3 regions of the Solibacillus sp. FSL W7-1436 genome follow, and region 3 is predicted to be linked to each of the others. Evidence: riboswitches for the same ligand, from Rfam matches in the RefSeq annotation. Region 3 holds a riboswitch; each other region holds the start of a gene.
What was found. Region 3 has a riboswitch for thiamine pyrophosphate ahead of thiW (energy coupling factor transporter S component ThiW). Riboswitches for the same ligand answer to the same signal wherever they lie in the genome.
Positions count from the first base shown of each region.

Region 1: it holds a riboswitch for thiamine pyrophosphate, as region 3 does, so the genes downstream of both, tenA (thiaminase II) here and thiW (energy coupling factor transporter S component ThiW) in region 3, are expected to answer to the same signal.
Region 2: it holds a riboswitch for thiamine pyrophosphate, as region 3 does, so the genes downstream of both, MKX73_RS17105 (3-oxoacyl-ACP reductase) here and thiW (energy coupling factor transporter S component ThiW) in region 3, are expected to answer to the same signal.

Region 1 covers NZ_JBBOWV010000001.1:131,342-134,608, forward strand. Annotated here, with positions in the region: gene thiD (bifunctional hydroxymethylpyrimidine kinase/phosphomethylpyrimidine kinase) at 1-645, opposite strand, end outside; gene thiM (hydroxyethylthiazole kinase) at 642-1,388, opposite strand; gene tenA (thiaminase II) at 1,366-2,058, opposite strand; TPP riboswitch at 2,134-2,232, opposite strand; TPP riboswitch at 2,299-2,397, opposite strand; gene MKX73_RS00640 (LysM peptidoglycan-binding domain-containing protein) at 2,562-3,267, opposite strand, start outside.
Region 2 covers NZ_JBBOWV010000001.1:3,455,419-3,458,685, reverse strand. Annotated here, with positions in the region: gene MKX73_RS17110 (Dph6-related ATP pyrophosphatase) at 131-820, opposite strand; TPP riboswitch at 1,120-1,217, shown strand; TPP riboswitch at 1,275-1,373, shown strand; gene MKX73_RS17105 (3-oxoacyl-ACP reductase) at 1,532-2,293, shown strand; PreQ1 riboswitch class I at 2,435-2,481, shown strand; gene queF (preQ(1) synthase) at 2,604-3,104, shown strand; gene queC (7-cyano-7-deazaguanine synthase QueC) at 3,222-3,267, shown strand, end outside.
Region 3 covers NZ_JBBOWV010000001.1:531,249-534,515, reverse strand. Annotated here, with positions in the region: gene MKX73_RS02660 (VOC family protein) at 114-509, shown strand; gene thiW (energy coupling factor transporter S component ThiW) at 1,052-1,558, opposite strand; TPP riboswitch at 1,647-1,736, opposite strand; gene MKX73_RS02650 (cupin domain-containing protein) at 1,857-2,429, opposite strand; gene MKX73_RS02645 (nucleotidyltransferase) at 2,508-3,267, opposite strand, start outside.

The DNA of each region.
Region 1 (3,267 bases), 400 kb from region 3:
GATTGCTGCAGAAAATGTACATCCTGTTCCATGAGTATGTTTCGTATCCACTCGCTCGGTTTTCATTTTAAATGGTTGCTCCCCACGAATGAAAACCGTATCTGTCGCATGCTTACCATTTAAGTGACCACCCTTTATAACAACACATTCCAGTCCCAGACTTAATAGATGATGCGCCGCTAACGTTATATCATCTTCCGTTTTAATTGGATATCCAGTCAGGATTTCCGCTTCCGGAATGTTCGGTGTACAAACAGTTGCAAGCGGCAATAATTTTTCCTTAAGGGCCGTTGTTGCCTCCTGTTCCAGTAAACTGGCACCTCCTTTTGCAATCATTACCGGATCAACAATTAGCGGAATTTCTGTATCTATTAGAAGCGCGACAATTGCTTCGATAATTTCGGCACTAAACAGCATCCCAGTTTTAATTGCTTTTATGTCAAAATCATGAAGTACTGCTTTTAATTGAGCTTGGACGAAATCGGCCGTTGTCGGAAAAATCCCATGCACTCCTTCGGTATTTTGTGCTGTCAGTGCAGTAATGACCGATGTGCCAAATACACGCAGTTCCTGAAACGTTTTTAAATCTGCCTGGATGCCTGCACCGCCACCGCTATCCGAGCCTGCAATTGTACATGTAATCATCGTCGTCCTCCTTCCGCTAAATTTTCTAGTTCATTCAAGAAATTTGTGTGGAAAGTTCCCATAGCTGCTACAGAATTGGCACTTGCCTGTTTATATTCATTCAGCAGGGTTTGTAAGTCATTAAACGGTTCTTTACTGTTTGCAAGCACCCCAGCGCAAAAGGCACTCAGCAAGCAGCCGCTCCCTGTCATTCTAGTCACTTTTTCATGACCGCCCGTTACAAATCCGATTCTTTCCCCATCCGTAATAACATCTTGTTCTCCTGTAACAATTACAATAGATTGATATTTATTAGCCAACTGTTTGGCAGTCGCTGCAACATCGATATCCCCATTGCCGCTATCAACCCCTTTTGATGCCCAATCTGCTCCCGCAAGAGCCGCCAGTTCTCCAATATTGCAGCGGATCACATCAATTTTTAGAAGGTCGAGCAGTTGCTGGGCTGTTTCAGCTCGGAATTTCGTCGCCCCTACCCCTACCGGATCCAGAACGACCGGAGTTTGATGTTTATTTGCACTCAGTCCGGCTTGCTTCATCGATGCTACCGTCCGTTCGTTCAAAGTTCCCATATTTATTAGTAATGCATTTGACTGGGCAGCCATTTCTCCCGCTTCTTCTATCGCGTCCGCCATTACTGGTGAAGCCCCCACCGCCAGCAGACCATTTGCTGTAAAATTTGCGACGACATAGTTTGTAATGCAATGAACTAACGGTTGATTTTTATGAATTGCTTGCAGGCTCATTGACATACACTCCTTGTTCCCAGCTTTGCTTTGTCCAAGGCATCTCCCAGAACATCCATTCGTAATAGCAGCTTTTCTTAAAATGTTCCTGCAACACCTTCAGCTTTGCCGGTTGTTCTTTCGCATATCGATCCAGCATCTTTTTTTGTATTTCAATATTTTGAACCATTTCCTCGGATGCGTACAACGCAATCCACTGTTCATAAAGGGGGATATTGGGGCTTGCATCTTTTAGCCTTTGCCCAATTTCCTGATACAGCCATGGGCAAGGTAAAATCGCCGCAAAAGCTTCCGCTACATCTCCATTATGCACAGCATTATACATATGGCTTACATAGTTATAGGCTGCTGGGGCCGGTTCGAATAGTTCCAAATCATCCGATGTCACACCTAATTCTTTAAACGTTGTACGGTGTAACTCCAGCTCTGCATCATGAATAAATTTTGCAGTTTGCAGAAAATATTGAACATCGTCATCCGTTGTCGCTTTTGCAGCTGCAAGTGCAAGAACTTTCGTATAATGCTTCAAATAATAAGCATCCTGCAGCATATAAAACTTAAACTTTTCCAACGGTAAACTCCCATCAGCAATCCCTTGTACAAAAGGGTGATAGAAGCTGGCCTCCCAATAAAAATCCGTTTCTTTCCTTACCTTTTCACAAAATCCCATTGTTACTCCTCCTTATTGTTGGCGGAAGCACAAAAAAGACGCCTCAATATAGAGAGACGTCCCCAAAAAGTGTAAGTACCACTTTTCATTGCTCCCTACGTCCGTATTAACGGCCAGGTTCCAAGGGTCAGGTTTTAACCTTCTCAACACTATTGTGTCCCCCCGCAAATCAAATGCGTGTATATTTGCAAAAGAAAGACTCCACGTAAAAGATACGCGGAGCCAAAGTAAGTACATATGTATAGAGTGTACTTTGCTCCCTACGTCCGTATTAACGGCCAGGTTCTAAGGGTCAGGTTTTAACCTTCTCAACACTTCTGTGTCCCCCCGCAAATGCATTTAATTATCCCGAGTGTAACAAATTAATTCAAATCGGGCAAGTGAATTCAAAAAATTATGAAATTATAACTGCTACTCAGTATCAGCCAAATCTCCTTCTTAAATGGATGACAATCAAAAAAGTCAGATGAATTGTTTTTCATTTCATCTGACCGTCTATTTTGCTATTTCTTCACAACATTAAAATTAGCCCCGATAAGCTGCCAGTTTTGCGGGAATGGCAATCCTAATTTCCAATAGCCGACACCACGTAAATTCAAGCGCTTTACTAAATCGAATTTCGCCTGAATGGAACGCGCGTCCTCAAACCAGACAATATGTGAACGGCCTTGCTCATCATAGTAATTAAAGTATGGGGCCTGTGCTGTATAGTCAAATTGGATAGCCGCATTGTAGCGTTTTGCCACTTCAATTGCACGTTGAGGGCTTATTGCTTCTGCGTAGTCTCCACCTTGAACAAAAGGTAAGGTCCAATCGTAGCCATACAAATTTTGTCCCAGTAAAATTTTATTCGCCGGAATTTCTGTTAATGCATACTGTACTACTTGCTCGACTTGCGGCAGCGGAGAAACGGCCATTGGTGGACCAGCAGAATATCCCCATTCATATGTCATCAGCATAACAAAATCCACTATTTCGCCATGTGCCTTATAATCATGCCCCATAAACCATTCCCCTGGCTGATCCGCTCTCGTTTTGGGCGCCAATGCGGTAGAAACCGTATATCCTTCCGCATGCATGCGTTCGACAGCTCTTCGAAGAAAATTGTTATACGCCTCCCGCTGATCCCCTGAAATACGCTCAAAATCAAAATGGATATCCGAAATATTTCCGATACGCTTTGCTTCTGCTATGATATTGTCCAGCAGC
Region 2 (3,267 bases), 2.9 Mb from region 3:
TGAAACCCGAATACTTTCAATAATCCCGTTCTCAATTCATTCAATTTGATTGAATCGAAAAGGGGAAATAAATGGAATTTAAAAAGCGTGTTTTGATGATTTTTCAAACAATTTTATCAAGGTTAATAAGTTACTGATCTAGCTCTAAAGGTAAAAAAGCATAGTCTCCGTCCTTAATAATCTCACATTTACGTACTGGTATAGGATGTTTAAAAATGGGCCCATCTAGTACTGTAGTATGGAACTCTCCACCTTCTCCGCAGGGGTCAATCCCACGAGCTTCAAGTTCCTTCACGTATTCATGAGTTAATATCCGGCCTAAATCGTCCTCCCGCATACCAAGTGATAAATTTACAGTTACAATAATCGTAACAAATCCTAAATTTATGAACTCTTCAACAGCTTCTTGATGGTTCATTTCCCATAAGGGCATTCCAAGCTTCAATCCGGCATACTTCGTAACCTTTTCATGCCAACAGCCATGTGCAGGCATATCTAAGTCTCCAGTTACTAACACTTCGGATCCATGATTTTTAGCATTTTCTAAAAGACGTATAAATACTTTTTCATAATCTTTCCAACTTGCAGCTGCAGTATAAACGGGCAAACCTATAGAACTAGCTTGGGCATGTATGAGTTCAGGGGGCATTCCATGTGATCTAGAACGTTTTCCTTCTTCCTCCAGCATGACGATGAGTCCAACCGCTTCTCCAACCATCATTGCTTTATATAAAGCTAAGGCACTGTCCTTACCTCCGCTAAAAGAAGCTACAAATTTTTGTCCGTGTACACTATTTTTCCAATCCTTTACTTCTGCCATTTATATCTTTCCCCTTTTATTGAATGTCTTTTTCATAATTCGTGTTATTTGCCAATATCATATTTCATCCATGAGTTTTCATAGCTCAAATTGTTTGTTTCATTTTATCACGATTGGACCTTACAGATAGGCTATTATTGCATACGTTCGCTAAGGGTAGCGAATTATCGTAGCCGACATGATCCAGGGGAAACAATTAATGTTTATCGTCCAAGTAAAGGTGCAACTGGGCTATTTCCAGTTTAAACTGATGAGTACTTGTTTTATTGAACCCATTTTGATAGAATCAAACTAATTAAATGCATTTGCAGGGGGACACAGCTGTGTTGAGAAGGTAAAACCTGACCCTTAGAACCTGACCGTTAATACGGACGTAGGGAGCAAAGTACATATTAGTTTTTCTGTACTTACTATGGCTCCGCGTAATTTACGTGGAGCTTTTCTTTTGCAAATACTTTAATTGCAGGGGGACACATTCGTGTTGAGAAGGTTAAAACCTGACCCTTATAACCTGACAGTTAATACTGACGTAGGGAGCAATTATAGGTGTAGTATACACTTTTTTGGCGTCTCTATATTCATAGAGACGTTTTTTTGCACTTACGTCCATCTAAGTCCAGCGAGGAGGAAAACGGATGGAGTTTTGTGGAAAGTATGAAAATGGTCTGGATATTCAAACAACTAACAAAAATTAAGTAGGGGGAAATGATGATGAAATTACATGAACAAACCGTTTTAGTTACAGGCGCAAGTAGAGGCGTTGGAGAAGAACTCGTAAAAGCATTTGTCAAAGAGGGAGCTAATGTCGTACTGAATTATTATAAGAGTGAGGAAAAAGCGCAAAATTTAGCACAAAGTTTGGGTTCTCAAGTTATCGCTTTACAAGCAGATATCCGCAATCAACAAGAAGTGCAGCAAATGGTTGAAAAGGCAAAGCAATATTTCCATACCCCGATTACAACCATAGTCAATAATGCATTGATTGATTTTGAATTTAATCCACTCACACAAAAAAATGTGTTTGAGCTTCAATGGACCGATTACAATAAGCAATTGGAAGGAACGATAAAGGGTGCTTTAAATAGTATTCAAGCATGCATTGAGGATATGAAAGAACTAGAATTTGGTCGTATTATTAATATTGGGACAAACTTATTTCAGCATCCGGTAGTAGCTTATCATGAATACACAACAGCTAAAGCAGCATTGCTCGGATTTACACGTAACATGGCGAAAGAGTTAGGGGAGTATGGCGTTACAGTCAATATGATGTCTGGTGGACTTTTAAAACAAACGGATGCAAGTAAAGTGACAACAGCAGAAGTATTTCAATTGATTGAAACCACAACCCCTTTACAAAGAGTGACAACACCAAAAGAATTAGCGGAAGTGGCATTATTCTTTGCATCTCCTTGGGGAAGTGCCATCACTGGGCAGAATTTAGTCGTTGATGGCGGTCTTGTAATGGATTAAGAGCAAACTTGTATCTCTCTTTAAGATGAATCCTACTGATAGGCATACTGGGATGTAGAGAAAAGCATAATTTTTGAAAATATTGATTTACAGTATGAACTATATATACTACAATTTAAATTATTGAAATACCTGAGTTGTTCAGGAGAGGTTCATAGCTGATACCCTCTATAAAAAACTATGGATACATGTATATTACGCCATGTCCATATTGGATGTGGCTTTTTTTTATGCCTCCAATAGTTTGATTAGAGATGTTATAGTTCGCCCTCCTTGGAATACTCCGGTATTAACTTAAGGAGGTTTTTTTATGTCTGGTCGTCACCAAACAGAAGGATTAGAGGATTTAACATTATTAGGAAATCAAAATGTAAAGTACACATTTGCTTATGCACCAGAAGTATTAGAGTCTGTAGACAATTTACATGTAGACCGTGATTATTTTGTGAAGTTTAACTGCCCAGAGTTTACAAGTCTTTGTCCGATTACACAGCAACCGGATTTTGCAACGATGTATATTTCATACATTCCCGATAAAAAAATTGTGGAGAGTAAGTCGCTGAAATTGTATTTATTTAGTTTCCGCAACCACGGTGATTTCCACGAAGATTGTGTAAATATTATTATGAATGATTTAATTAAACTTTTAGATCCCCGCTATTTTGAAGTATGGGGCAAGTTTACGCCACGTGGAGGTATTTCAATCGATCCATGGTGCAACTACGGTCGTCCAGGTACGAAATATGAAGAAATAGCAAACTATCGTTTAATGAATCATGATTTATATCCTGAAAAAATTGATAATAGATAATTTTTTCTCAATACTTTGCTTGCAAAGAGCGGTTATTAACAACCCTCTATAAAAAACTAAGATCAACCAGTACTGCCTCTTAGTGCTGTTTTTGGTTTAAGAAAGAGGAGAAAAAGAATGAAACATGAGAAAGCCGTTGTTGTATTTAGTGGCGGGCAAGATA
Region 3 (3,267 bases):
AAGGCATCTTCGAGTAAGGAGATGCCTTTTTATAGGTAGAAAAGTTCGCGCAAAAGGCTAAAATAGGCTAAATTGAAGTTGTGTAAATTTGAATTCAGAAGGGGAAGGATACAATGAAAAGCGCAAAACCATTTTTAATGTTTCAAGGCGGTGTTGCTGAAGAAGCAATGAACTTCTACACATCAGTGATCGAGGACGCGGAAATTACGAGCATTGTCCGCTATGGGGCAAATGAAGGCGGAGATGAAGGAAAAGTCATGCAGGCTACTTTTTCGATTAAAGGTCAGGAATTTATGTGCATTGACAGTAATCTGAAACATGAATTTGACTTCACACCATCGTTTTCTATTTTTATTACATGTGATACGGAAAAGGAAATCGATCATCTGTATGAAAAACTGCTTGAAGGCGGACACCCGCTAATGCCAATCGGGGATTACGGTTTCAGTAAGAAGTTCGGCTGGCTAAATGACCGCTACGGCGTGTCATGGCAGATCAATTTAGCATAATAAAATGTGCCGGGTGGCGTGCATTGATACCCGGCGCTTCATTTTCTAATAAAGGGCTGAGTTGTTCTAATATATTTTAAAATCTTCTAATAAAAGTGAGATTTTCTAATATAAGTGTCGGTTGTTCTAATAAGTATGTGGTTTGTTCTAATATCACCCGCAGATCTTCAAATATCCTGCCCGGAACTTCTAATATCTGCTCCAACTCTTCTAATAAAACAGCTAGGCCGGTGGAAAAAATTCTCCCTTAATAAAATGTGCTAATAAAATCCGCAAAAGTTCTAATATCTGTTCGATAAAATAGGTGTGCCACTCTAAAAACACATCCAGCAAAAAAATATTCTAATAAAGTCCGTAAAAGTTCTAATATCCCGCCCGGAAGTTCTAATATCTGCTCCAATTCTTCTAATAAAACCGCTAGGTCAGTGCAAAAACTCCTCCACCAATAAGTTGTTCAAAAAAACTTCGCAGAACTTCTAATATCCCGCCCCAAACTTCTAATAACCACCCGAAACGTTCTAATAAAAACACACCCCAACAAATCAACCCGCATTCTGATAAAGCATCCCGCCAAACGCCCGGTTTCTCACCATCACCTTCAGCAAACCGTAGCCTAAAAGCGCACCCGCAAACGAACTCATCATAAATGCCGGGACAAATCCGAACAGCGCCGCTTCCTGACCTAAAAATAAAACCGCAATCGGATAAGTAGCCATCGCACCAAGCAACCCTGTCCCGATCACTTCACCTGCCGCTGCAAACGCCAGCTTCTTCGTTTTCGCAAACAAAAATGCAGCGAGAAGTGCGCCAATCATACTTCCCGGATAGGCAAAGATACTGCCTGTCCCCATCAAGTTTCTCAACGTCGATGTAAGAAATGCCTGTAACACCGCATACCATGGACCGAGCAGTACCGCCGATACGACATTGGCAAAATGCTGAATCGGAAAAATTTTCGCAAAACCTAATGGGATGTACACCATACTGCTGAGAATCGTCGTAATCGCTGCGATAATCGCGGAGTATGTAAGCTTTCTCGTTTTATTCATTTCTACCATCCTTTACAATAATTTTTGCAACAAAAAAACCACTTTCAATTAAGAAAGTGGTATCGTAGCCTATACAAAAATATAAAATAGGGAATCGACACTACTTTCCTACGCTAGTATTACCTAGATCAGGTGCAAAGGGTACTTCTCAGCCAAACAGGCGCCCCCAGTAGTTTTCATATTCAATTACGAGCAGATTATATTCTGCCAATATTAGGTTAATTTCACAGTTATCATAACACGGCCGTTTCATTATGCAAATGCTTTTTAGAAATTTGATTCCTTTGACCGAGAAAAACTACTGCTCATACCCGCCGCGGTAGTTGCCGGGCTGGACTTGCTGCCATGGGTTTGGTGGACCGATGAAGGTATTCGGGCGTACCGGTGCAACTGCCTGCGTCCATAAATTTTCGTTCATCCCATATGTGTGGGCCATAATATTTGCTGGTGTCAGCTTGAGCAGGTCGGAACCTAAAATGACTTCAGGTGTCGGTGCGTTGAAAATGGCAAGCAGATGCGTGTTGTTTTGCGTGGCGACTTCGTAATGCCACCAACCTTGAGGGACGTTTGCGACCTGGCCGGGGGTAATCGGAAAATGCATCAGCTGTTTCGTAAACGGATTTAAAATCGAAACAATCGCACTTCCCGCAATACAATAAACAAGTTCCGCCGCATTTTGGTGGTAGTGCGGTTCAATGACATTATTGGCGCTCAAATAAATATCAAGCAGCGATATATTATCCAATGTGTTTAACTGGTTGACGCCCATTACATTAATAAAATTTTGCTGGTCTTTTACGAACAACGGGTTTTTATTAAGGTCGAATGTAAACTGGGGCTGCACTGATGTATAATCTTGATTCGGATTCAATAGTTCACCTCTTTTTATTGTAGTTAAAGTATGCAATAATTTACTGGTGTGTGCCTATTGTCGATAGTAGCCATCCATCTAAAAATACACATATAACGCATTGATTAATGTGAAAATCAAAATAAACAGGGTAGCACCACATACAATAATTTCTGCAAAGTGGACGAACATGACTCTTTCATAACTTAACTCGGCTTTACGAAAACTAAAGAAATCCCCATGACTGATAATATAAATAAACGTACTCACGACCATTAAGGAAGACATTAAAAATGAAATTGTTGGCAAAGAAGTAACGTAGCGCGAGTTGCCTCCTGTTTCCATATAGAGCGGAATATCCAATCTCTTACTTAACACAAAACTGCCAATGACCAGGATGTAGATAATAAGCGAAATATTAAACGGGTGTATGCGGTAATCGATCAGATCAAGCATTTTTTTTGTCTTCCCTTTATACTCCCAGTCCTTATTGTCTTCTACTCTGTCACCTTTCAGCATGTAAATAATACCGGCTATTACAAGCCCCGAAAATAAATACCATTCCAGCATCGTAAAAAACAGCGTCCAGCTATAAAACGGTGCGATCACAAGTGGGAGAATAACGAGTCCAAACAACCATTTATTAACTGGCTGATTAGCAATAAGCCATTCGTTTAAAGCATGCCGTTTATCTTTTGTATGTGCTTTTTCCGGTTCCCGGTAACTGAAGATTTGATTCATTACAAAAGTGCATCCTACCAGTACTAACCCGATTCCGAAAGTAAGATAAGAAGCTTTCGGATAAATCACGACCCCATCATAATTAAGGATGATCCAGTTCCCGCATAGGGCAGTGATC